4 regions of the Gordonia sp. PvP123 genome follow, and region 2 is predicted to be linked to each of the others. Evidence: predicted binding sites of a transcription regulator. Region 2 holds the regulator's gene; each other region holds the start of a gene.
What was found. Region 2 encodes LexA, which represses DNA repair genes until DNA is damaged. Its sites were predicted from a motif close to CGAACANNTGTTCG; they were not measured.

Region 1: a site for LexA is predicted at 4,184-4,197, ahead of ABIC25_RS00885 (DUF222 domain-containing protein). Genes of this name have one in related genera too.
Region 3: a site for LexA is predicted at 2,366-2,379, ahead of ABIC25_RS00295 (HNH endonuclease signature motif containing protein). Genes of this name have one in related genera too.
Region 4: a site for LexA is predicted at 2,756-2,769, ahead of ABIC25_RS11430 (HNH endonuclease signature motif containing protein). Genes of this name have one in related genera too.

What each region holds. Positions count from the first base shown of each region.
Region 1 covers NZ_JBEPPN010000001.1:198,129-204,101, forward strand. Annotated here, with positions in the region: gene ABIC25_RS00875 (TPR repeat domain-containing protein) at 1-2,406, opposite strand, end outside; gene ABIC25_RS00880 (hypothetical protein) at 2,448-2,756, opposite strand; gene ABIC25_RS00885 (DUF222 domain-containing protein) at 2,853-4,112, opposite strand; gene ABIC25_RS00890 (ArsR/SmtB family transcription factor) at 4,303-4,638, shown strand; gene ABIC25_RS00895 (SRPBCC domain-containing protein) at 4,635-5,114, shown strand; gene ABIC25_RS00900 (dihydrofolate reductase family protein) at 5,111-5,599, shown strand; gene ABIC25_RS00905 (RsmB/NOP family class I SAM-dependent RNA methyltransferase) at 5,747-5,973, opposite strand, start outside.
Region 2 covers NZ_JBEPPN010000001.1:340,886-346,858, forward strand. Annotated here, with positions in the region: gene hrpA (ATP-dependent RNA helicase HrpA) at 1-2,661, shown strand, start outside; gene nrdR (transcriptional regulator NrdR) at 2,635-3,147, opposite strand; gene ABIC25_RS01545 (LysM peptidoglycan-binding domain-containing protein) at 3,247-3,786, opposite strand; gene lexA (transcriptional repressor LexA) at 4,029-4,733, shown strand; gene ABIC25_RS01555 (phosphoenolpyruvate--protein phosphotransferase) at 4,711-5,973, opposite strand, start outside.
Region 3 covers NZ_JBEPPN010000001.1:62,123-68,095, reverse strand. Annotated here, with positions in the region: gene ABIC25_RS00300 (M24 family metallopeptidase) at 1-335, shown strand, start outside; gene ABIC25_RS00295 (HNH endonuclease signature motif containing protein) at 695-2,335, opposite strand; gene ABIC25_RS00290 (PPOX class F420-dependent oxidoreductase) at 2,549-2,950, opposite strand; gene dprE2 (decaprenylphospho-beta-D-erythro-pentofuranosid-2-ulose 2-reductase) at 2,999-3,796, shown strand; gene cbiE (precorrin-6y C5,15-methyltransferase (decarboxylating) subunit CbiE) at 3,793-5,154, shown strand; gene ABIC25_RS00275 (cobalt-precorrin-4/precorrin-4 C(11)-methyltransferase) at 5,151-5,927, shown strand; gene ABIC25_RS00270 (cobalt-precorrin-6A reductase) at 5,924-5,973, shown strand, end outside.
Region 4 covers NZ_JBEPPN010000005.1:227,108-233,080, forward strand. Annotated here, with positions in the region: gene ABIC25_RS11405 (MFS transporter) at 1-575, shown strand, start outside; gene ABIC25_RS11410 (ArsR/SmtB family transcription factor) at 581-946, shown strand; partial or broken gene ABIC25_RS11415 (DUF3703 domain-containing protein) at 1,004-1,245, opposite strand; gene ABIC25_RS11420 (cation efflux transmembrane domain-containing protein) at 1,229-1,969, opposite strand; gene ABIC25_RS11425 (ArsR/SmtB family transcription factor) at 1,969-2,304, opposite strand; gene ABIC25_RS11430 (HNH endonuclease signature motif containing protein) at 2,784-4,421, shown strand; gene tgt (tRNA guanosine(34) transglycosylase Tgt) at 4,452-5,726, opposite strand; gene ABIC25_RS11440 (hypothetical protein) at 5,816-5,973, shown strand, end outside.

The DNA.
Region 1 (5,973 bases), 140 kb from region 2:
TTGCAGCTTCTGCTGGATGAAGGTTGCAGCTCGACTTTCGTCGGTGCCGTCGGCCATCACGCCGGAGCGCTTCATCTCGCCAAAGTCTGGGTTGCTCTCCGGCGAGTACAGAATCTGAAACTCAGGATCATCCGCGAGCTCCGGGTGGCTTTCGAAATACCCGCGGAGAATTTGAAGGTATTTGGCGTTGGGATCAATCTCGTCGTCGAACATGTCTTTACGTAGCTGCTGGAGTTCTGGATCGGGCTTGATCGTGTCCGGATCGGTCGGTAGTCCGGACAGATCCAACTTCACCTGTGGCGCCGCGGTGTCGATGAGCAGCTTGACAGCCGGATCAAGACCTGGAACCGCGGTGAGAAGCGCCTTCGCGCTGTCGAACATGGCGCCGGCGACCGCCGCGTCGTGGGCGGCCAGGTGTCTGCCGTCGATCTTCGTTTCCTCGATGTGTGCATCCAGTCCGCCGATCATGGCTCCTTCGAGGCGTCCGGTGACCTCTCCGAGCCCGTAGTCGTGCGGGTTCTTGCCGAACTCCTGTTGCATCACATCGATCTGCAGGGCGGTCAAGGAGTTGACAATCCTTCCTGCGGCTGCATCCGAGTTCAGTATTTCGAAGGTCGACTTCAAGTCGCTCGCGTCGACTTCCGACACTCCATGCGTGTGAAAGAGCTGTGGATCGGCGCCTGCCAGAACTGCAGTGTGCGAGCCGATCGCGGAGGCCAGCGTGCGAGTGAGCTCGGGGTTGAGTTCGCCCAGCGCCGGTTTCCGATCTCCGATGTCGATCAGCGCATCTTTGTTGTCGCCGAAGTACTGCGTGAGCGCAGTCGAAATATTGCCGGCTCGCTGGCTTTCGAGTATTGCCTCCGGAGAACTGCCGTCCGGCGCATATGCCGCGCCTGGCATCCAGTTGAAGAGTTTGTTGATGCCGTCGCTCTCACGCCCCGCCTCATCGGTCCAATCGAACGTCAGTAGATGCTTGAGGGCTTCGGCATCCTTGAATGACCGCTCGGTGCCGTCCATATCGAACGTCGTCGGCATCGTGCTGCTGGACGGATTGCCGGTTGCCGACATCACTGCGTCGTGTACCGCGATGTGATCACTGCCCGCGACCCCGAGCATGTGAACCAGGAGACTTTCGACTTCGCCCTTACCGACGAGATTGTGATCCAACAGGCCCGGATTGGAGGCATATTCAGTGGCACCTGCACCTGCGATCTCACTGGCTCTCGCGATCAATGCCCGGTCTACGTCGCTTCCCAACTGCACGGACTCCGAACCGTACACTCCACCTGCCGGATCGACCGAGCGATGTTCCAAGATGTCCATCACCGACGTGAGGTCGTCGAAGGTCTTCAGATCGGTGACCGACCTGTGGCCGCCGGAGTGCGCGCCTGAGTCCGGAACCGTCAGCCGCCCCTTACTCGCAGCAGATTCGGTCAGCGCGTCTCGGATCGGCGTCGGGAGCTGACTCATCCCGCCGGTCACGAATGGTGCTTGAGTCCCCCAGATCTCGGCAAACACATTCGAGTCGGTCTGCCCGGTCCGCAGGTTGCGGTTCCCGAGCATGTACACACCGTCAGCGAGACTCTGCTTCAGAGTTTCTCGCTCAGCGCCGGTGTACTTGTCGCCGAACGACACCAAGGCGCCGAGGGACAGTGGGTGCCCTTCGGGACCGCCACCCCAGTTCGGCGTATAGATCGCCTTCAGGTAGTCGAACTGCTCCTTGGGAATGACCGCAGAATCTCCGCGGGCCAGCGCTGCACGCTGTTCCGGGGTCAGGCTGGTCGCGCTGAAGAACCGATCCTTCTGCTCCCTCGTGGCGGTCCCACTCATGATGGCTTGGACATCGATACTGGCCTGGCCCGGTGAGTAGCTCGACGCCAACGGCGCATTGCCCTCCGCGTCCCCGAAGGCCGTCGCGAGCACTCGCGCCCCATTGCGATCGTCCTCACCCATCTGGTCTGCCAGTGACTGAAGCGAGAGGGTGGCCGTTTTGGCTTCTTCAGAACGCGACGCCTGGTCGGCGAGAATCGCACTTTCGGTCGCGCTCCCCGCCTCCACGCCCTTGAGCTCGGCCGCATAGTCCCGGGTGTCTCGTACAGTCCAGTCGTCGGCAACGCTGAATTTGTCCCGTTCCAGTCCGAGCGCGCGAAGCAGCGCCGTGGTGCGATTCGGGCCGATCGCTGACGAGGTATTTCGTAGGACGTTGGCAGCGTGGGTGAGGTCGGCGCCGAGCTTGTTGATCTCGACCCGATCAGAGCCGGCGCGGGCTTCACATCCGAGCTGTGAGGCGCCGACCCACCCCTTCGAGTCACCGGCCCTCATCGGCGCGTCCGCCATCGCCTGCGTCTGTTTCCGTAGACCATCCACCCCGGCGTCGAGCGCGTTCGCCGCAGCATCCAGCGACATCACGTCCCACCCATTGACAATGGACCTCGATGGTCGTGACATCAGAACTCGCTGATCGCGCGGAAGCCGCTGGCCAGTGACTCCTCCGTGTCGGCAACGTCTCCGGCTGCCTGGTAGCAGGTCTGCGACACCTGGTCCATCCTCGCCGCCGCGCGACCCAACAACGAACGAACAGTGCCGTCTTTGCCTGCGCACGCCGCGCCGATCGCCGACGCCGGCATCGCGGCCGACGCATCATCGAACGCAGACTTCCCCGACCACAACGCTCGCGTCTCCGACGAGCATCGAGCCAGTGTGTCGCCGACGCCGGTGATGATTCCCAGCTCCTCGACCCCGAACCGCTCAGCCATACAAACCCCCGAGTTTGCAGCAATCTACGACATGGCACACCGCCACGACGAACAACCTAGTACGACATCACCCCGCCACGCGTCCTCTATCCACACTCAGGACGCGGCGAGAATCTGGATCAGGCGCGTTTCGACGCCACTCCGTGTCCTCGGCCGGTGCCCGACCGCAGGTGGAGGCGCGTTCCGATGTCGGGCCCTGGTCGGTGTGATCACGTCGATCACGCGCACGCCGTCGACGACCTTCACGTCGTAGTACCAACCGCGGGCCTCCTTCGCGCGGTTGTGCACGACGCAGGTTCCGTCGGCGTTGACGGCGCTGGTCGGGCCGTGGCGGCGATGCGGTGTGGCGTGGTCGATCTCAGCGACCGGCGCACCGCAATACGGGGTGCGGCACCGTTGATCTCGTAGACGGATGTATCCGGCGAGTGCGGTCGGAAAGCCGCGCGATCGCGATTCCATCGTCACCAGCGCCCCGTTCGACGGTCGGGCATACAGGCGGCGGAGCGTCGACGCGGTCTCACCCTCCGGTGTCACCGAATCAGCGACCAGGTGTCGGGCGACGGTCGCCGGGATGGGTCCATACCCGAGGACGTCCGCAGCCGAATCGTCGAACCCCAGCAAGGACTGCTCGGAAAGGACGAGATTCAGCGCCACCGGCGTCGGCTCGGCGACGGAACGACCGGTGACGCGTTCAACCAGGGTGTCGGCCATGACTTCTGCGTGCGAGCGGCCATCGGACCCGCGCACCGAGTCGGCGTGTTTCTTGAGCGCCGCGTACACCGCGATGCCGTCCGTCATCGGCAGAAGTGCCGAGAACTGCGTCATCAGGTCGGGTGCCGGCCGGACGCTCACGTGACGATCCTTTTCCGCCTTGGCCTTCCGAGCCACCACTGCTTCGGGTTCCAACTCATAGGCATGAGACTTGGCGAGCGCCTCGATCTCGCGGTCGGACATACCCACCAGCGCCGCTGGATCACCGCAGATGCGACGGTCGACCTCCTCACGCGATTCACGTATCAGGAAGGCGGTCTCACGAACCAGGATCGTCGCGCGCCACTCGGTGAGGACTCCTGCGGTGAGCGCCGCCAGAGTATGCGGCATCTCGTGCGCCAGGGCGCGGGCGAACCCGAGGCACTGACTCCCCTTGCGAGGCGACACCTTCCGTGCCAGACCCACTTCGGCAGCCAGGCCGCGCCCGCGCCGCCGTTGAGGGACGTTGCGCGCGGCCTCGTCAGCCGCGCGTAGGTCATCGAGATTCGCAGTCTCACGCACCTGAGCCGCGGTGCAGGCCGACTTGATCTCCTCGAGAAGGGTGAGCCTGCCCACCGATTCCGACTCGTCGAGGCCGACCGGCATCGCTGACAAGCCATCCACGATGGCCCGCAGATGGTCGGTACCCAAGAAGGATTTTATGTCCGGAGATGCCTCGTACATACATTCGATAGTACCTGAATATGCGCTGTTTGGGAGCAAGTTTACGCAGCTCCGAGCAGTCTCTTTCATTTAGCCGTTGAGTTCAGTGAACAATCCTGCAACACTTAGCCACATGGCACATGGTTCGGCACCTCTGGACGACATCTTCGGCGCTCTGTCGGATCCAACGCGCCGCGCAGTCGTCGAACGACTGGGTCATGGGCCGGCGAGTGTCGGCGAACTCGCCGACCCCTTCCCCATCACCCTGCCGTCGTTCATGAAGCATCTCCGCGTTCTGGAGGACAGCGGGCTCGTCTTGACCAAGAAGGTCGGACGCACGCGGATGTGCACGCTCGACAGGCGCCGTATGCGCCGTCTGTCCACGTGGCTCGAACACCAACGCACCGTGTGGACCGAACGCACCGACCGTCTCGAAGACTTCGTCACCGACACCGAGGAGACACCATGATCGACCCCGAACTCGACCTCACGCTGCACCGGGTGATCCGCGCTCCGCGACAACGGATCTGGGATGCCTGGACCCGACCGGAGCTGTTCGCCAAGTGGTGGACGCCGGCTCCGACGGTCACCCGCGTCGACCGACTCGAAGCCAAGCCCGGCGGCGCGCTCGTGACCCGGATGAGCGAGGACGGAACCACTTTCGTCCCACACATGGACGCTGTCTTCCTGGTCGCGGACGCCCACGAGCGCCTGGTGTTCACCAATGCCGTCGACAGCTCATGGCGTCCCGCCGATCCATCGCCGGTTCCCATGACCGCGGAGATCACCCTCGGCGAACACGAGGACGGGACCGAATACAACGTCGTGGTGCGCCATCGCAGCCCGTCCGACCGTGACCGACACGACGAGCTGGGGTTCTACGACGGCTGGGGTTCGGTCACCGCTGCGCTCGCGGCCATCGTCGAAAACGAAGTCGTGCAGTGAAGATCACCGTCACCGAGTTCGTCACGCTCGACGGGGTCACCCAGGGTCCCGGCGCCGCCGACGAAGACACCTCCAACGGATTTCACGCGGGCGGGTGGCTGGTACCTCACATGGACGAGTACTTCATCCGCCAGGCGTCGGAGTGGCTCGATCTGGCCGACGGACTGCTTCTCGGGCGGCGCACCTATGAGGCATTCGCCCGCGATTGGCCCGCGATCACCGATCCCGACGACCCGTTCACCGCTCGGATGAACGGGCTGCCGAGGTACGTGGTGAGCACGTCGCTCACCGATACGGAACTGGAGTGGCAACCGGCTACCCTGCTGTCCGACCACCCCATCGACGCGATCCGGGACCTGCGCGCGGACTCCGATCGAGAACTGCAGGTGCACGGGAGCGCGATGCTGGCGGCCGCACTGCTCGAGGCCGGCGTCGTGGACGTTCTCCGTCTCGTCGTGGCTCCGACCGCACTCGGCTGCGGGTGATCGCTGTTCGGACGCAACGAGATCGGACTCGGATTCCGGCTGATTCGGCACGATGCCACTGCCGGGGGGGCTGTTGATCCTGGAGTACGAGCCGGTGGGTCCGGCCGCGGTCGCGGACTACGCGGGGGCCCGTTCCGTGATGGGCACCTAGTCCCGCGTCAACGCCGCCAGGAACATGGCGTCGGTGCCGTGGACATGTGGCCAGAGCTGTACGTGGGGGCCGTCGCCCAACAGGTCCGGGCCGAGTTTGCCCACCGTCACGAGCGGGCGGGCATCGAGTTGGCGCACGCCGTCGACCGATGCCACCACGTCGGCCACCACCGCGGTCGTCTCGGCCGGGTGTGGCGAACACGTCGAATAGACCACCACACCAC
Region 2 (5,973 bases):
AGCGAGAACGACTTCGAATCCCGGCCGGCGTTCACCGACCCCGAGATCCTGCGCACCAACCTGGCCGCCGTCATCCTGCAGATGACCTCCCTCAAGCTCGGCGAGATCGCCGACTTCCCGTTCGTCCAGCCGCCCGACGACCGCGCGATCCGCGACGGTATGGGCGTTCTCACCGAACTCGGCGCCATCACCGTCCCACGCGAGGGCGGCCCGCCTCGGCTCACCCCGACCGGCCGGTCGATGTCGCGGATTCCGGTCGATCCGCGGGTCGCCCGAATGCTCATCGCCGGACACGAGCTCGGCTGTCTCGACCACCTTCTCGTCATCGCCGCCGCGATGTCGCTCCCCGATCCTCGGGAACGGCCGGCCGAGCACCGGGAGGCCGCCGACGCCCAACACCGGCGCTTCGTCGTCCCACAGTCGGACTTCCTGTCCTACGTGGAGCTGTGGCGATACCTCGGCGAACAACGCAAGGAGTTGTCCGGCAGCCGCTTTCGGCGCATGTGCGAGCGGGAGTACCTACACTTCCTTCGCATCCGGGAGTGGCAGGACCTCCATCGACAGCTGACCGAGATCGTCAAGGACCTCGACTGGTCGGTCGCGCCCACCGAACTCGACGCCGATGCCGTCCACCGGGCCATCCTGTCGGGTCTGCTGAGCAACATCGCCGCCCGCAACACCGAGGGCCGCGAGTTCACCGGTGCGCGCAACACCACACTGCTGATCTTCCCCGCCTCTCCGCTCGCCAAGAAGCCACCCGCCTTCATCATGGCGGCCGAAATCCTCGAGACGTCCCGACTCTTCGCCCACACCGTCGCCGGGATCGATCCGCTGTGGGCCGAGAAACTCGCCGGGGATCTCGTCAAGCGCACCCACAGCGAACCGCATTGGTCCGCCAGACGCGGGGCCGCGATGGCCTACGAACGCGTGACGCTCTACGGGGTCCCGCTCGTTGCCCGTCGGCGCGTCGACTACGGCCCCATCGACCCGGTGGTCTCGCGGGAGCTGTTCATCCGGCACGCTCTCGTCGAGGGCGACTGGCGGACGCAGCACGCCTTCTTCGACCGCAATCGCAAGCTTCTCGAGGCCGCCTCGGACGTCGAGAACCGCACGCGCACCCGGGGTCTGGTGATCACCGAGGACCAGCTCTTCGAGTTCTACGACCAGCGGCTACCGGCCGACGTCACCTCCGCGCGGCACTTCGACTCATGGTGGAAGAAGGCCCGCCGGGCCGAACCGGATCTGCTGGATCTGCGTCCCGAGGACGTCACCGGCGGCACCGACGTCGCGCCGACGGACTACCCCGGCGCCTGGCAGCAGGGCGACACCCGACTCGAACTGCGCTACCGCTTCGAACCCGGCGCGCCCGACGACGGGGTCACGGTCGTGATCCCGCAGGCATTGCTCCCCCATGTGCGTCCGGCCGGATTCGACTGGTCGGTCCCCGGCATGCGCGCCGAACTGGCCACCGCACTGGTCAAGTCCCTGCCGAAGCAACTCCGCAAGAGCATGTCCCCCGCGCAACGATTCGCCGACCTCGCCCTCGGCCGACTCACCCCCCGCAAGGAGCCGCTGGCCGCCGGACTGGCGCGCGAGCTGTCGGCGATCACCAAGATGAGGGTCACCGCAGCCGATTTCGACGTCGAACGGGTGCCGGCTCACCTCCGGATGCACTTCGCGGTCGCCGACGATGCCGGACGGATCATCGCCCGCGCGGACTCGTTGTCCGAGCTCCAGCAGAAGGGTGTGCCCGCGGCGCCGCGAACGGTGTCACGCACGCTGTACCGGGCCTGGACCGCCGACGGGATCGGCACGCTCCCCGAACAGACGACGGTCGACGTCGCCGAGCAGCGGCTGACCCGCTACCCGACGATCGACGCGGTCGCCGATGACAAGGGCCGCCCGCGTGGCGTGATCGTCGTGGACGCGTCCTCCCCCTACGCCCGCGAGCGTCTCCGTCGTCGAGGGCTCGTCGCCCTGCTCGAACTGGCGATTCCCCCGCTGTCCAAACGCCTCGCCGGCTCACTCGATCCGGCCGAACGACTCGCCCTGAGCCTGAGTCCCTATGCGGACATCGAGGCACTGCTCGCCGACTGCACTCGACGGGCCATCCGGGACGCGACCATCGGTGTCGCCGACGCCGAGCTGGCGGCAGTCCGCTCGCCACAGTCCTTTTCGGCCTTCCTTGAGCGGATCAGGCCGCGCGTCGCCGAGGCCGCCCCGGACTATTTCTCGCTCGCCGTCGCGGCGCTCGAACGGCTGGCGCCGGTCCGCGCGGCGATCGACCGGCACGCCGGATCGCTGGCTGCCGACGACGTCGCCGAGCAGATCGACCATCTCGTGTTCGACGGCTTCGTGGCAGCCACCGCACGGCGGCATCTGGAGAACCTGCCGCGGTACCTCGACGGTGCGCGGGCACGTCTCGAGGCGCTGCCCGCGTCCGCCGCGCGCGACAAGGCCGGCGTCGCGGTCGTCGATCGCGTCGTCGAGCGGTGGGCCCAACGGCTCGAACAGGTCCCTGAGCACCGACGGGCGATCGTCGACGACGAGGCGCAGTGGCTCGTCGAGGAACTACGGGTCGGGTTGTTCGCCGAGCGTCTCGGTACCGCGTTCCCCGTGTCGGAGAAGCGCGTCCTACGAGCTCTGGACCGACTCGGCTGAGACGGGATCGGTGGTGGCGGTCTCGACACGTCCGCCACCGGACGCCGACGACTTCAGATCGTCGATCTCGCGCTGGAAGTCCTCCACCGAGTCGAACGACCGGTACACCGACGCGAACCGCAGGTACGCCACCTCGTCGAGATCACGCAGCGGACCCAGGATCGCGAGACCGACTTCGTTGCTGGGGATCTCGGCCGATCCGCTCGCGCGCACCGTGTCCTCGACCTGCTGGGCGAGTTGCGCGAGTGCGTCCTCGGCGACGTGCCGGCCCTGACAGGCACGACGCACACCGCGCATGACCTTCTCGCGACTGAACGGCTCGGTGACCCCGTTGCGTTTGACCACGGCGAGCACGGCGCTCTCCACCGTGGAGAATCGGCGCCCGCACTCCACACACGAGCGACGCCGTCGGATGGCCTGCCCTTCATCTGCGACACGCGAGTCGATGACCTTGGTGTCGTCGTTCTTGCAGAAGGGGCAGCGCATCGTGTCCTCACGCAGGTCGCGGGACGCTGGAACGCACCGAAACCGTGCGCCCCGCCGCTTCTCGGCCGGCCCCTGTGACATCGAGGATACCGCCCGGCCTCAGCGGTACCGGGGGGTGAGCAGGGGCTGACCCACCTGCAGCGCACTCGACGGCAGATCGTTCATCGCGACGATCTCGTCGATCACGATGTCGCGGGGCATCTCGGGCGCCACCCGGCCGGCGATCGTGCTGAGGGAATCCCCGGCGCGCACGTGGACGACCTCTGCGCTCACCGCGGCGGGCGTCATCGAGTCCGAATAGTTCTGACCGACGACACCGAACACCCACACGACGAACGCGAGGCCGACGCCGGCGAGGACCGCGACGGCGGTGCGGCGACGGCGACGGAACACCGCCGCATCCGGACCGACCGGCCCGCGGCCCCGGGCACCCACCGCGGAGCCGCAGTGCGTGCCGCCGACGCGTGGCGTCAGTGGCGACCCGCCCACCGGACGGTTGCCTGCCGGCCGGTTGTCGACGGGCCGAGAACCGTCGGTCAGCGGGGTCCGGGTCCGGATACGGTCGGCGCGGTCGGTGCGCGCCCGGACGGTGTCGGGACGCTCGGTACGGACGGGAGCGACGAGAGTGGCGGTGCGCATGGTGCCCTCCGGGTGTTCGGTGCGGGATCTTCGGGTGTTCGGGTGTCTGGCATCCGGTGTTCGAACTTCGATCAGATGTTCGATGCACTGATGTTCGAATTTGTAGCACGGCGCACCGACAAAGTCTCGCGACACATCGAACAAATGTTTGAGGTGGAGGTCGCACTCCGCTAGGCTCGGACGCGGCTGAACATCCCCACGGGCCATCTACCAGCACGTTCCGAAGACGAGAGGAACCGAACATGAGTGACACCGGCGATAGGCGCGGCCGAGCGCGGGGAGCCGACGACGAGGCCCCCATCGACGTCGCCGCCGCCGAGGCCTCACTCACCCCGCGCCAGCTCGGGGTCCTGGAAGTCATCCGCCGCTCGGTACGCGAGCGCGGTTACCCGCCGAGCATCCGCGAGATCGGCGACGAGGTCGGCCTGGCCTCGACATCGTCGGTCGCCCACCAGCTACGGACCCTCGAGCGCAAGGGTCTGCTCAAGCGGGATGCGAACCGGCCGCGTGCGGTCAACATCGCGCCGAGCGAATCGCCGTCGCCGGAGACCCCGCCGGCCGGCCGGCTGCCCGAGCCGACCTTCGTGCCGGTCCTCGGCCGGATCGCGGCCGGTGGCCCGATCCTGGCCGAGGAGGCGGTCGAGGACGTGTTCCCGCTTCCTCGCGAGCTGGTCGGCGAGGGCTCGCTCTTCTTGCTGCGCGTCGTGGGCGAGTCGATGATCGACGCCGCCATCTGCGACGGCGACTGGGTCGTCGTGCGGCAGCAGAACGTCGCCGACAACGGCGACATCGTCGCAGCGATGATCGACGGCGAGGCCACCGTGAAGACCTTCAAGCGTCAAGGCGCCAATGTGTGGCTGATGCCGCACAACGAGCTGTTCGATCCCATCCCGGGCAACGACGCCGTGATCCTCGGCAAGGTCGTCACCGTGATGCGGCGAGTCTGACCTCTCCCCCGACCGAACGGTCGAGCACCGCCGCGGCAGCTTCTCGCGCCGCGGCGGGGTCGGACGTGGCCAGCGCGGCGTCGGCGGCGGCGCGGCAGTCCTGCGCGGTCACCTCGCCGAGCCGAGCCCCCACCGCGGCGGCCGCGGCCGGCGCGCTGGACAGCGAGGTCACCCCGAGACCGACGAGCACGCAGGCGAGATTCGGATCGGCAGCCGCCTCACCGCACACCCCGACCGGCTTGCCCTGGCGGACACCCGCTGCGGCGACACCCGCGATCAGGCTGAGCACCGCGGGCTGCCACGGATCGGTCAATCCGGCGAGATCGGCCGACATCCGATCGGCCGCCATCGTGTACTGCGTCAGATCGTTGGTGCCGATCGACACGAAGTCCACCTCGGCGAGCACGGCCTCGGCCAGGATGGCGGCCGCGGGCACCTCGATCATGACCCCGGCGACCAGGCCCCGGCCGCGGACCTCCGCGGCGAAGGCGCGCGCCTCGGACGGCGAGGCGATCATCGGCGCCATGACCCACGGCGCGACGTCGGAACCCGACGCGGCGTGCGCGATCGCGTCGAGCTGGTGGGCTCGGATCTCGGGATGCGCCAGGGCGATTCGATCCCCACGGACACCGAGCGCGGGATTGGATTCGTCTGGGTGGGTCACGAACCTCAAGGGCTTGTCCGAGCCGGCGTCGAGGGTACGGATCACCACCTTCTGGCCGTCGAAGGCATCGAGTACCTCGCGGTAGATCGCCGCCTGCTCGTCGACCGATGGTTCGTCGGCGCGTTCGAGGAAGGCGAGTTCGGTGCGGAAGAGTCCGACGCCCTCGACCGGATGCCCGGCGGCGGCCCGCGCCGACGATCCGTCGGCGACATTGGCGAGCACCGAGACGGCGATGCCGTCGGCGGTCTGCCCCGGACCCGTCCACCCGGCGACGAGCTCGGCGTGCCGACGATCCTCCTCGACTCGCGCCCGCGCCGTCTGCGCATCGGGCTCCACCTCGACCCGGCCGGTCGTCCCATCGACGAGAATGGTTGTGCCGGGTGCGATCTCGGCGAGATCGGCCACGGCCACCACACACGGGATCCCCAGTTGCCGGGCGATGATCGCGGTGTGGCTGGTCGGCCCACCCAGCCGGGTGACGAGCGCGATCGTGGTCGTCGGGTCGAGGCCGGCGGTGTCGGCGGGCGCGAGGTCGTCGGCGAGCAGCACCGAGGGCACCTGCGGTGTCGGCACGCC
Region 3 (5,973 bases), 280 kb from region 2:
CACTGCTCGAGGCGCAGCGCGCGGCCGTGGCCGCTGTCCGGCCCGGGGTGACCGCGTCGTCGATCGATGCCGCGGCGCGCGATCTGCTCGCCGAGCGCGGCCTGGCCGAGCGGTTCATCCACCGCACCGGGCACGGCATCGGGCTGTCGGTGCACGAGGAGCCCTACATCGTCGGCGGCAACGACATCCCGCTGCGGGCCGGCATGGCATTCAGCGTGGAGCCGGGCGTCTACGTCTCCGGCCGATGGGGTGCCCGGATCGAGGACATCGTCGTCGTCACGGAGGACGGCTGCGAGTCCCTCAACAACCGCCCACACGAACTCGTCCGGCTGTAAGTCGCGGGCTGGTGTCACGCGACATCGACTCATCTGCACCCTGACCAGTGCGATAGGGGTGTTTGACCAGTTCGGCGCCGAATTCCGACGACGATGGTCGTGCGGTTGAGTCGTGGACTCGTCGTGTGGCCAGGGGTACCGCCTCATCGCTGGTCGAGCCGGACCGAGCGCAGCCGCCGGGCCGAGCAAGCGACGAAGGAACGGGTCGAGGTCGAGGAGCCGAGTCGAAGCCACGCGCCACAACCACCCCATTGCTGTTGAAGACACTGGCGAATGCCGTTTCGGCTGCCGGACTTCGGTCCAGGTCAGTCGGTCGACTTGAGGTTCGTTGGTGTGATGGGTGTCGCTCCGGGTGCAGGTCAGAGGTCGGCGAGAAGCGTCATCAGATGCGCCTCCACGAGCGACGGGCGGGGCATCGGTGGTCCGGGCCGTGGTGGGCGGACGTCGATGACGTGGCTGGTGGTCAGCCATGAGCGGCGCGCGTCGTGGGGGTGTGGCGTCTCGGGGCGTGCTTGATCGCCGGGCTGCGTTGGCGGTCCGTGGATCTCGGCGCGTATGTCGCGTAGGTGTGCGGCGAACTGCCGGGGTATGTCCGGTCGGCGGTTGATGCGTTCGGGGTTGGGTGGTGCGCCGGGTTCGGCGTTCAACCGCCAGAGGCAGCGGCCTTCGTCGGGTCCGGAGCGTTCGATGCGGGTGGTGTACTGGCCGGGCTGGTCGCCGACCATGCGGTTGTGCCGCGGGCAGGCCGGGGCGAGGTCGTCGATGTCGGTGGAACCACCTTTGGCCCAGTCTTTCTGGGCGTGATGGAGTTCGACGTGGGTGGCGGGCTGGTCGCATCCGGGTGCCGAGCACACTTCACCGTCCGGGCGGGCGAAGGACACGAGGCGTTGTTCGCGGGTGGCCAAACGTTTCCCCCTACCGAAGTACAGCGGCACGGCGGTCGAATCTTTGAAGATCGCCAACCACGGCTGCACGTCGGCGCCCATCGCGAGCAGGTCGGGGATGGGCAGCAGGGTGCCGGTGGCGGTGGTGGCGAGCCCGGCTTCGCGGATCAGATCATTGAGATCGGCTTTGATGATCAGATGGGCGGGCAGGCCGCGGTGCGACTTTCCGAGAATCCCGTCTGAAAAGCCAGCGGTGAGTGCGGCGTCGAGCGCATCGTGATTCGTCTGGGCGGGGGTGCGTTGATCACGGTCGGCTGCGGTGGCCAGGGCGTCGGGGTCGGCGGTGCCGGCGGGTCCGCTGGGCGAGTTCGGGTCGTCGGGGTTGTTGAGTCCGGGTCTACCCCAGACGGCGAACATCATCGTCAGTCGGGCATTCAGTTCAGGACTGAGGGTGCCGGAGATGGTGGCGGTGCCGTCGGCGCGTTGCCGCCCGATCCACACGCCGCGGCGTCGTTTCTGGTCGGTGTCGTCGGCCAGGGTGCCGTCCGGGTCGAGGTGCGCGAGGAGTCGCGCGCCGAGTTGGGTGATGTCGGCGGGCGTGTGATCGGCGGCGATCTCGGCCATTTGTCGTTCGGCCGCGACCTTCACATCGTGGTCGACAGCGTGGGGGATCTGGTCGAGGACGTCGAGGGCTGCCTGGAGGTGGGCGGTTCCGACGGAACCTTGTGCGAATGCCTCGGCGAGGGACGGGTGTTCGGGCGTAAGCACTTCGCCGCCGAGGCTGGTGCGGGTGGCGGTGGCGTCCATCTGCTTACGCCGCCGCACCGGGTTGGAGACCCGCAGCCGGTGGGTCATGAACTGCATGAGTGTCCTGCAGCCGGTCTTGCGGGGTAGGTCACGAGCCTCGACCTGATCGATCTGCCGGTCACCGGCAACGGTCAGGCGTGCGATGGCACGTTCGGTATCGGCTGCCACGTCGGCCAACTCGGTATCGGTACACGGCGACAAGTCCACAGTCTGCAACTCATCGAGGATCGTATGCAGCTCGGTCACCAGCTCGACGGCACGCGTCTTGGGCGCTGCCGAATCGCCTCCGACGGGTGTGGTGTCGGCCATGACGGTCACCTCCCCCGAGACCCGTTGCTACGAATGTACGTTCGAGTGTACACGCGATCGGAGGATCAGGACAGGCGAAAAGTGTTGTCTGGCTACTGATCTGACGGCCGCATGGCGCAGTAAGGTTGTCGGTGACGTGTGATAGAGGCGGGAACCCCGTCGACGACATCCACGCCCACGGCGAGCAGAATCCGACCTCACATGCTAGCGGCGCTAGCTGAACAACGACGCGGACCCCAGGACTCGGCTCACACTGATCTCGATCACCACGCGGCGCGGATTCGGCCTGGGTTCCCGGTATCGCTGCGCGTAGCGCTGCTCGGCCTCGCGCACGTGGTCGGGTTCGCGGCGGACCGTCGCGGGTCCCTCCAGGGTCAACCACCGCGGGCCGTCGACATTCGTGACGGCCGCGTAGGCGCCACGCTCGGCGTTGCGGACCTTCTGATTGCCGTCCGAGGTGATGACCCGTGCCAGTCCGGCCTCGGGATCCCACGTGAAGCCGACGGCGACGGCGTGTGGCGTGCCGTCGGCGCGCAGCGTGGTGAGGGTCCCGAGGTGGCGTTCGGTGAGGAACGCGAGCGCATCGGATCCTAGGTCGGCGGCGGTGCGAGGCATGACCCCACGATAGAGGTCGGTCTCGGGGCCGGTGCGATACTGGTGGTCATGTCATCACGCAGCAACGGGGCATCGGCGCGTCCGGACGCCGACCCGGCCGGCACCCTCGTGCTGTTCGGCGGCCGCAGTGAGATCGGCGTGGCCACCGCCGCGCGTCTCGCTCACGGGCGGACCGTCGTGCTGGCGGCTCGTCGCCCCGACGACCTGGCCGACGAGACGGCTCGCCTCCTCGACGCCGGGGCGGTGGCGGTGCACACCGTCGCATTCGACGCGAACGACACCGACTCCCACCCCGCACTCGTCGAGTCACTGGCGCAGCGGTACGGGCCGATCGGGATCGCGATCGTCGCGTTCGGCATCCTGGGGGACCAGGCCCGCGCCGAAACCGATGTGGCACATGCGCTTCAGATCGCCCACACCGACTACTACGCCCACATCAGCGTGCTCACACCGCTCGCGTCCGTCCTGCGCGCTCAGCGCTCAGGCACGATCATCGTCTTCTCGTCGGTCGCGGGTATCCGGGTGCGCCGTGCCAACTACGTCTACGGCTCGACGAAGGCCGGACTCGACGGGTTCGCGAGCGGTCTCGCAGATGCGTTGCACGGCACCGGCGCCCGCCTGCTGTTGGCCCGTCCCGGGTTCGTGGTCGGCGCGATGACCCGCGACCTGATGGAGTCCGGAGTGAAACCCGCACCGCTGTCGCGCAATCCCGAGCAGGTGGCCGACGCGGTGGCGCGCGCCTTCCACAAGGGACGCGGCGAGGTCTGGATCCCGGGTGTGCTCCGCCCCGTGTTCTTCGGGATGCGCCTGCTGCCACGCGCCGTGTGGCGGAGACTTCCCCGATGACGGCCCCGGATACAACTCACGGGTCGCCACCCGCATCCGAGTTCGTCGTGATCGGAATCGGTGCCGATGGTTGGCCCGGACTCGGCGAGACGGTGCGTGACGAGTTGCGTCGTGCGCAGGTGATCTACGGTGCCGCACGACAATTGGCGCTCCTCGACGGCGCTGCATCCGAACTCGGCGCGCAACTGCGACCGTGGCGGTCACCGATGTCGGAACACCTGGCCGAGGTCGTGGCGGGCGCCGGGAGCGCAGCGAGCGGGCCCATCGAGGCGGGCACTGGGACCGCAGCGACCGGGCCCATCGAGGACGGCACCGCGCACGCGGGCATCGTCCACATCCTGGCCAGCGGCGACCCGATGTTCCACGGGGTCGGCGCCAGCATCATCGGCCGCGTCGGCGCGGACCGGGTGCGGGTGTATCCGGCGGTGTCCAGCGCAAGTCTGGCCTGTGCGCGCCTCGGCTGGGATCTCGCGACCACCCGGATCGTCAGCGCGGTGCGGGCCGAGCCGAGCGTCGTGCTCGGCGAGGTCACCGACGGGGCTCGCGTGCTGATACTGAGCCGCGACGAGACCACCCCCGCGGCCGTTGCGACGCTGCTCGTCGATGCCGGTTTCGGGTCTTCGACGATGACCGTTCTCGAGCAACTCGGTGGCCCTGCCGAACAGATCGCCACCGACACCGCGGAGTCGTGGCGCCGTCGGGCCGGGGACCCGCTGAACATTGTCGCCGTCGACTGCGTTGGGCCCCGCCGGTCCCGCCTCCCCGGCCGGCCGGACGATGCCTATGAGCACGACGGCCAGATCACCAAGTCGACGATTCGCGCCCTGACCGTGTGCGCGCTCGGCCCGGCCGGGGCGCAGACCCTGTGGGACATCGGGTCCGGTTCCGGCAGCGTGGCGATCGAATGGTTGCGTGCCGACGACCGTGGGACGGTCGTCGCCTTCGAACGCGACTCCGAACGTGCTGAGCGGCTGCGCCGCAACGCAGCCCGCCACGGGGTGGCGCACCGGCTCACGGTGCGGGGGCCGGCTCCCGACGAACTCGCCGACGCACCCCGTCCCGACGCGGTCTTCATCGGCGGCGGACTCGACGAGGAGATCCTGTCGCTCGCCTGGGCGGCGCTCGCCGACCGCGGCCGGCTCGTCGTCAACGCGGTGACGGTCGAGAACCAGGCCCTCGTGACCCGGCGGCACGGCGAACTCGGGGGCACGTTGCGCCGACTGTCGGTCGAGACCGTGGCGCCCCTCGGCACGATGAGCACCTGGCGTCCGGCACTGCCGATCGTGCAGTGGGCGGTCGACAAACCGGCGCCGTCGACGCCCGACCCCGGGCCCGAACCCGCGGAGGCAGTCCGATGACCGTCTACTTCATCGGGGCCGGTCCCGGCGCGGCCGACCTCATCACCCTCCGGGGTGCGCGCCTGCTGGGGGAATGCGGCACCTGTGTCTACGCGGGATCGCTGGTGCCGCCGGAACTCCTGGCGCTGTGTCCCGACGGGGTCGAACTCGTCGACACCGCACGGATGCCGTTGCCGGACATCATCGATGTCATCGCCGCCGCCGACGCGCGGGGTCATGACGTGGCGCGCCTGCACTCGGGTGACCTCAGCCTCTACTCGGCGCTGGCCGAGCAGCAGCGCGAACTGACCGCACGCGGTATCGATCACCGGACCGTGCCGGGTGTCCCGGCGTTCGCGGCGGCCGCGGCCGCTCTGGGCACCGAACTGACCGTCCCGGGCGTCGGCCAGAGCCTGTTGATCTCGCGGGTGTCGACACTGTCGACCGACATGCCGCCGGGGGAGGACCTCGCGAGTCTCGCCGCGACCGGGGTGACGCTCGCACTTCATCTCGCGGCACACCGCGCCGAGGAGATCGTGGCGGCGCTCGCCCCGCACTACGGCAGTGAATGTCCTACCGCGACAGTGGCGTTCGCGAGTCGCGCGAACGAGCAGATCGTACGGTGCCCGCTGCGCCGGTTGCCCGAGACACTGGACGCCGCCGACATCCGCAGGACCGCGGTCATCTTCGTCGGTCGTGTGCTGGACCCGGCGAGGTCCGAGGCCACCGACAGCTACCTGTACTCGCACGCGCGCATGACCAAGCTCCGCACCGACCGTGAGTCGACGCGGTGACCGGTCCCGACACAACCGATTCGAGCCCGCCGGATGACGCTCGGCG
Region 4 (5,973 bases), on a different contig from region 2:
TCAACCTCGTGGTCGCCGCGGCCACCGGCATCGTCGTGGTGAACACCGTGGTCTACGTCCGCGGCATGCTCGGCGGATCCGAAGCAGGTGTGGCTATCGCGCTAACTTCCTATGGGGCGGGATCGATGATCATCGCCCTAGCACTCCCCAAACTTCTCACCACCAGCACCGACCGACAAGTGATGCTGGCCGGCGCCGCCGTTGTGCCCGCCGGGATGGTGCTGCTGTGCGTGCTCATCGCCACCGACCCTGCGCCTGGCATCGGTTGGGGATTGCTGATCCTCACCTGGGCAACCCTGGGCGCGGCGACCTCGCTGATCACCACCCCCTCCGCCAGGCTGCTGCGCGCATTCTCCTCCGACAGCAACCGCCCAGCGGTCTTCACCGCCCAATTCTCGCTCTCACACGCCTGTTTCCTGCTCACCTATCCCATTGCCGGATGGGTGGGAGCGGGCCCCGGTCAGCTCACTGCCGCGCTCGTTCTGGTCTGCCTGGCTACACTCGCAGCCATCACAGCCGCCACGCTGTGGCCGGCACACACTGAGTCCGACGTGCCGGCGGAGGCTGAAAGGTGAGCGTCATCAGTACCCGAGAGCGCAGCAGCGATCCAGCGGCAAGCCTGGCCCACCTCAACGAACCCGACGACACCCGCCTGGCGGTGGCCGCCGAGACCTTCCGCATGCTCGCCGACCCCACCCGCCTGCACATCCTGTGGCTACTCGCACAAGCAGAAGCAGACGTCACCACCCTCACCGAGGCCTGCCACACCTCACGCACCGCCGTCAGCCAACACCTGGCCAAGCTCCGATTCACCGGCCTCGTTGCCAGCCGCCGAGACGGCCGCCGCGTCATCTACACCCTCGCCGACGGCCACCTCACCCGCCTCGTCCGCGAAGCCCTCAACCACGCAGACCACCAAGTCACCGGCGAAGCCCCCCACGACTGACGACCGCCACGAGCGTTATCTGCTCGTGGCCTGGTTCAGCGCCTCTTCGAGGTCGTCGATCGAGGTGGGTTCCAGCAGGATGATGCGCACGATCTGCCCGAGAGCTTCGCGCCGACATGCTGACGCACAGCGAATCTGAACATGGCGACGTGATTCGCGGTGTGCAACCACGGGTCCGGCTGAGACACGTTGTGGGCGCGCTCGAGGTGATGCCACCGCTGCTCGGCCACCTCGGTGACGGCCGCCGCTGCCATCTCTGACCAGTAGAGGCCACGGGCGGCGTCACTGATGCGAGCCATTGCCAGCCCCCTCGGCGCAGCACGAGCACCGATGGTCCTGACCGCCGGTCTCGCCGGCACCGGCGAGCTGGCCGACAGGGGCGCAGCAGGCATCGCCCTTCCACGCGTTGATGCCCTCACGCACGGCGATCGCCGCGATCACCAAGGCGGCGATCGGATCGGCCCACGACCAGCCGAACAGGCTGTTGAGCAGCAAACCGACCAGCAGCACCGCCGACAGATACGTGCACAACAGGGTTTGCTTGGAGTCGGCCACCGCACTCAATGAACCGAGCTCGCGCCCTGCGCGGCGTTCAGCCCATGACAAAAGCGGCATAATCGCCAAACTGACCGCGGCCAACGCGATGCCGATCGAGGAATGCTCGGCGTCGCCACCCACGCCCAGCAACGTGCGGATCGAGTCGACGCTCACGTACGCCGCCAGCGCGAAGAACGAGAACGCGATGATCCGTAGCGCGACCTTCTCCCGCCGTTCGGGATCTTTGCCGGCGAATTGCCAGGCAACCGCCGCGGCCGAGGACACCTCGATCACCGAATCCAGGCCAAAGCCGATCAGCGCGCCCGAGGAGACCCGGGCACCCTCGCTGATCGCGATGACGGCTTCGATCACGTTGTAGGTGATGGTTGCCGCGACAAACCAGCGGATGCGGCGCTGCAGCAGCTCGCGCCGCTCCACGCTCAACGACGGGCGTCCCACACTCGGTAGGCCCAATTCCGCGGACATCAGCAGCACCCCTGGTCGTCGGACTCGGGACAGCACGCCGGGTCGACCGCCAACACCAACCCGAGCAGATCATCGAGCGCATGCCCAATCCGACTGTCAGCCAGCTCATATCGACTGCGCCGCCCCTGCGGCACCACAACCACCAAACCGCATCCGCGTAGGCAGGCCAGATGATTCGACAACACCTGCCGCGACACCCCGATTTCCTCGGCCAACTCCGCCGGATACGCCCCACCGTGCCGCAGCCGCAACAACACCTGCGTTCGCGTCGAATCCGACAAGGCGTAACCGAAACGAGTCAGGGCGTCGCGCTGACTCACAGCAACCGTCTCCACACACGAGACGATACATAAATTCCTGTATTCAGGTAACCCTGTACGGCGCGTGGCCGAGACGTCGTTTCAGTGTGCGCACCACCTCGACTTCACGCCAGGTACTACCGGGACTGCCACAGGGAGCCGACGCGCCCGATTCTTGTGTTCCCACACCGTCACCGTGGTCTCAGTTCGAGGTGCGACAGTCGATGCCCAGGCGATGACTGTCAACGAACTCATCGATCCTGTTGTGCGGCCAGCAATCTCACAGTGGCCTGATGATGCACCGCGCGGTGGGCTCGCATGTGTCCTCCAGTGAAACCACCGATGCCGCGATCACCGTGTTCGACAAGGCCTTGCCGCCCATGGCGCACCCCGGCGACTGCTCTCCGACAACGGGCCCGCGTTCAACCCCTCGCACCGGGGTCGCATAGGTCAACTCGTAGCCAAAACCCGCGGAATTCCCTTGACTCGAACACATATTCGAGTACAGTGGAGTCATGTCATCGGGGGCGGGGGCCGGATCCACCACACCGGTGGACCCATCACAGCATTCCGTCGAACCGCGCCTTCGTCCCGACAATGAACTCTCCGCCGCCGAACTCGTCGAGGTCTTGAATCATTGCGCCGGCCTGGCGGCCGCGTCTGCGTATCGAATGATGACCGTTGCCAGTCTCATTCACGACGAACGCGAAATGGACTACACCCAGCGGCGCGCTGAGGTGCACACCGGCGAACTCGACTCCATCGAAGCCTTCGACGCCCTGTCGGCACGCGTCGCCGCCGGGGAGAACCCGTACGAGCAGTTCGGCCCGACCGGCCTCGAACAGGCCATCGCCGAAGTCGGCGCCACCCTCACGGTCACCCCGGCCGAAGCGAAAGAACTCATCGAGGCCGGCGACGCACTGCGCTACCGGCTCGCGTTCACCGGACACGCACTCGCCTGCGGTCGAATCGACAAGCGCCGCTTCCTGATCGCCCTCAAGCGCACCGAACTGATCACCGACGACGAAGAAATGCAGACCGTCGACGCCCACCTCGCCGAAGCGATCTTCGCCCGAGCAACGATGTCGACCACCCGCTTCACCGCCATGGTCGACGCGATCGTCGCGACATGGGCACCCGAGGCGATCCGGCGACGCAAGGAACGGGTGACCAAAGACCGCAAGGTGACCGTCACCCCCGATCGGTTCACGCCCGGACAGTCCCGGATCTCCGGCACGCTCCCCGTCGCCGACGCTGCCGAGTTCGACGCCCGCCTCTCGTCGATGGCCGGCGACGTCCACGCCGGCGATCCACGAACCTTGCCCGAGCGCCGCGCCGACGCCCTCAAAGCACTAGCCCGCAGCCAAACGTCGATCGCCTGCCAGTGCCACGACTGCACCAATGCCGCAACCGAATCCGACAACGCAGCGGTTCAGGACATCGACGACACACGTCGTGTCGACGAGGCACCAGTCGCCGACCCGCCCGGGCCGACCGCCTCCCCGTCGCCATCACAGGCTCCGCGCGCGACCTTTCACATCGTGGTGAACCTGTCGACGCTGATCGGCCTCGACGACGACCCCGCGTTCCTCGACCGGCTCGGCATCGTCGACGCCGACACCGCCCGAACCCTCCTCGCCGAAGCCCGACGCACCTACATCCAGCCGGCACCGGCCGACGCCGGCCCGCCAGTGGCAACCACCGACCCGGCGTCCCGATACACCCCATCGAAGAAGCTGCAGGCGTTGGTGCGTGCAGGAGAACTGTGCTGCACCTTCCCCGGCTGCAATGCGCCGGTGTGGCAGATCGATCTCGATCACACCGACCCGTTCGACCACACCGACCCACGACGCGGCGGACCGACCGATGCGCGCAATCTGAAACCGCTGTGCCGGTTCCACCACCGAATCAAGACCTTCACCAGCTGGCAGGACCACCAGGACGACTTCCTGACGGCCTGGTTCACCACACCCACCGGGCACATGTTCGTCGGCAACGCCTTCAGCGGGCGGGACCTGTTCAACCGACTCGCCCCGAGACGGCCACCCGACCACCCCGCACGAGCCGAACTGAAACGGTTGCGCGACAACGATTTCCGACGCCAGCAGCGTGCCGAGAAACGCTGGAACGACGCCAACCCACCGCCCTTCTGAACACCGCCGTCACCGACGCGGTGGGCGAAGTCATGCGTCGCGCGACGCCCCGTAATAGCGGCGAAGGAATTCGTCGCGGTACTCGGTGTACGTGCCGTTCTCGATGGCCTCGCGGGCCCGGTCGACGAGCGTGACGATGAAGGACACGTTGTGCAGTGTGGCGAGGGTCGGGCCGAGTCCTTCCTTCGCCTTGAACAGATGGTGCAGATATGCGCGGCTGTACTGCGACGTGTAGTTCTCGACCTCGGGGTCGAGCGGACGGAAGTCGCTGCGGTACTTGGCGTTGGTGACGTTGTACCGGCCGTCGAGTGAGTAGATGGCACCGTTGCGGGCGACCCGCGTCGGCGACACACAGTCGAAGGTGTCCACCCCGTTCTCGATGGCGGTGAAGATGTCGTCCGGTTCACTGATCCCGAGCAGGTGTTTCGGCGAGTCCTCCGGCAGCTCGTCGTTCACCCATCCGACTATCGTGCCGAGGTTGTCCTTCTCGAGCGCCCCGCCGATGCCGTAGCCGCCGAACCCCTTTCCGCCGGCCCCGCGATCCGCCTCGCTGAGGGCGACGAGGTCGCGAGCCGCCTTGCGCCGCAGATCCTCGTACTGGGCACCCTGGATGACACCCCACAGGGCCTGCTGCGGCCGATGAGCGCGCTCGACGCTCAACCGATTGTGTTCGTCGAGGCACCGGATCGCCCACAGCCGGGTCCGCTCCAGCGAATTCACCTGATAGTCGCGGGTGTTCATCAGCGTGGTGAGTTCGTCGAAGGCGAAGATGATGTCGGCGCCCAGCTGGTGTTGGATCTGCATCGACACCTCCGGGGTGAAGCGATGCGTCGAGCCGTCCAGGTGCGACTTGAAGGTCACCCCGTCGTCGTCGACCCGCGACAGCCGTTCCTTGCCGTTGGCGGTCAGGTCGTCGTCGGGGGTGCCGGTGGCCTCCATCGAGATGACCTTCTTGAATCCCGCACCGAGCGACATCACCTGGAATCCGCCGCTGTCGGTGTAGGTGGGTCCTCGCCAGTTCATGAACGCGCCGAGCCCGCCCGCGGCGTCGATGATCTCCGGACCCGGCTGCAGGTACAGGTGGTAGGCGTTGGCGAGCACCGCCTGGGCGCCGAGGGCCGAGACCGATTCCGGCAGTACCGTCTTGACCGTCGCCTTGGTACCGACGGGCACGAACGCCGGGGTGTGGATCGGCCCGTGCGGCGTGGTGATCGTCCCCGTGCGCCCGCGGGTGCCGGGCAGGGTGGTGCCGATGGCGTACGTGGGGTCGGCGAGTTCGGTTCCGGTACTGCTCACGTCCTGCATCTTCGCAGGTCCAGCGCGCCCGCCCAAACCGGCGCGGGTGGCGATGACCTGTTCGGAGCGCGCCACCCCATTCGCTACCGTGGGGAACCATGTCGCGCAGAACTCGTCCCACCGGTGCCACCACGAGCCGCCCTCGCCGAACGATCAAGGTCGCCGCGACGGCCGTCGGACTCGCCGCGGCGATGTCGACGCTCCTGGCGTGCGGCGCGGAACAGGACGTGACCACCGCCTCGTCGACCACCCAGGC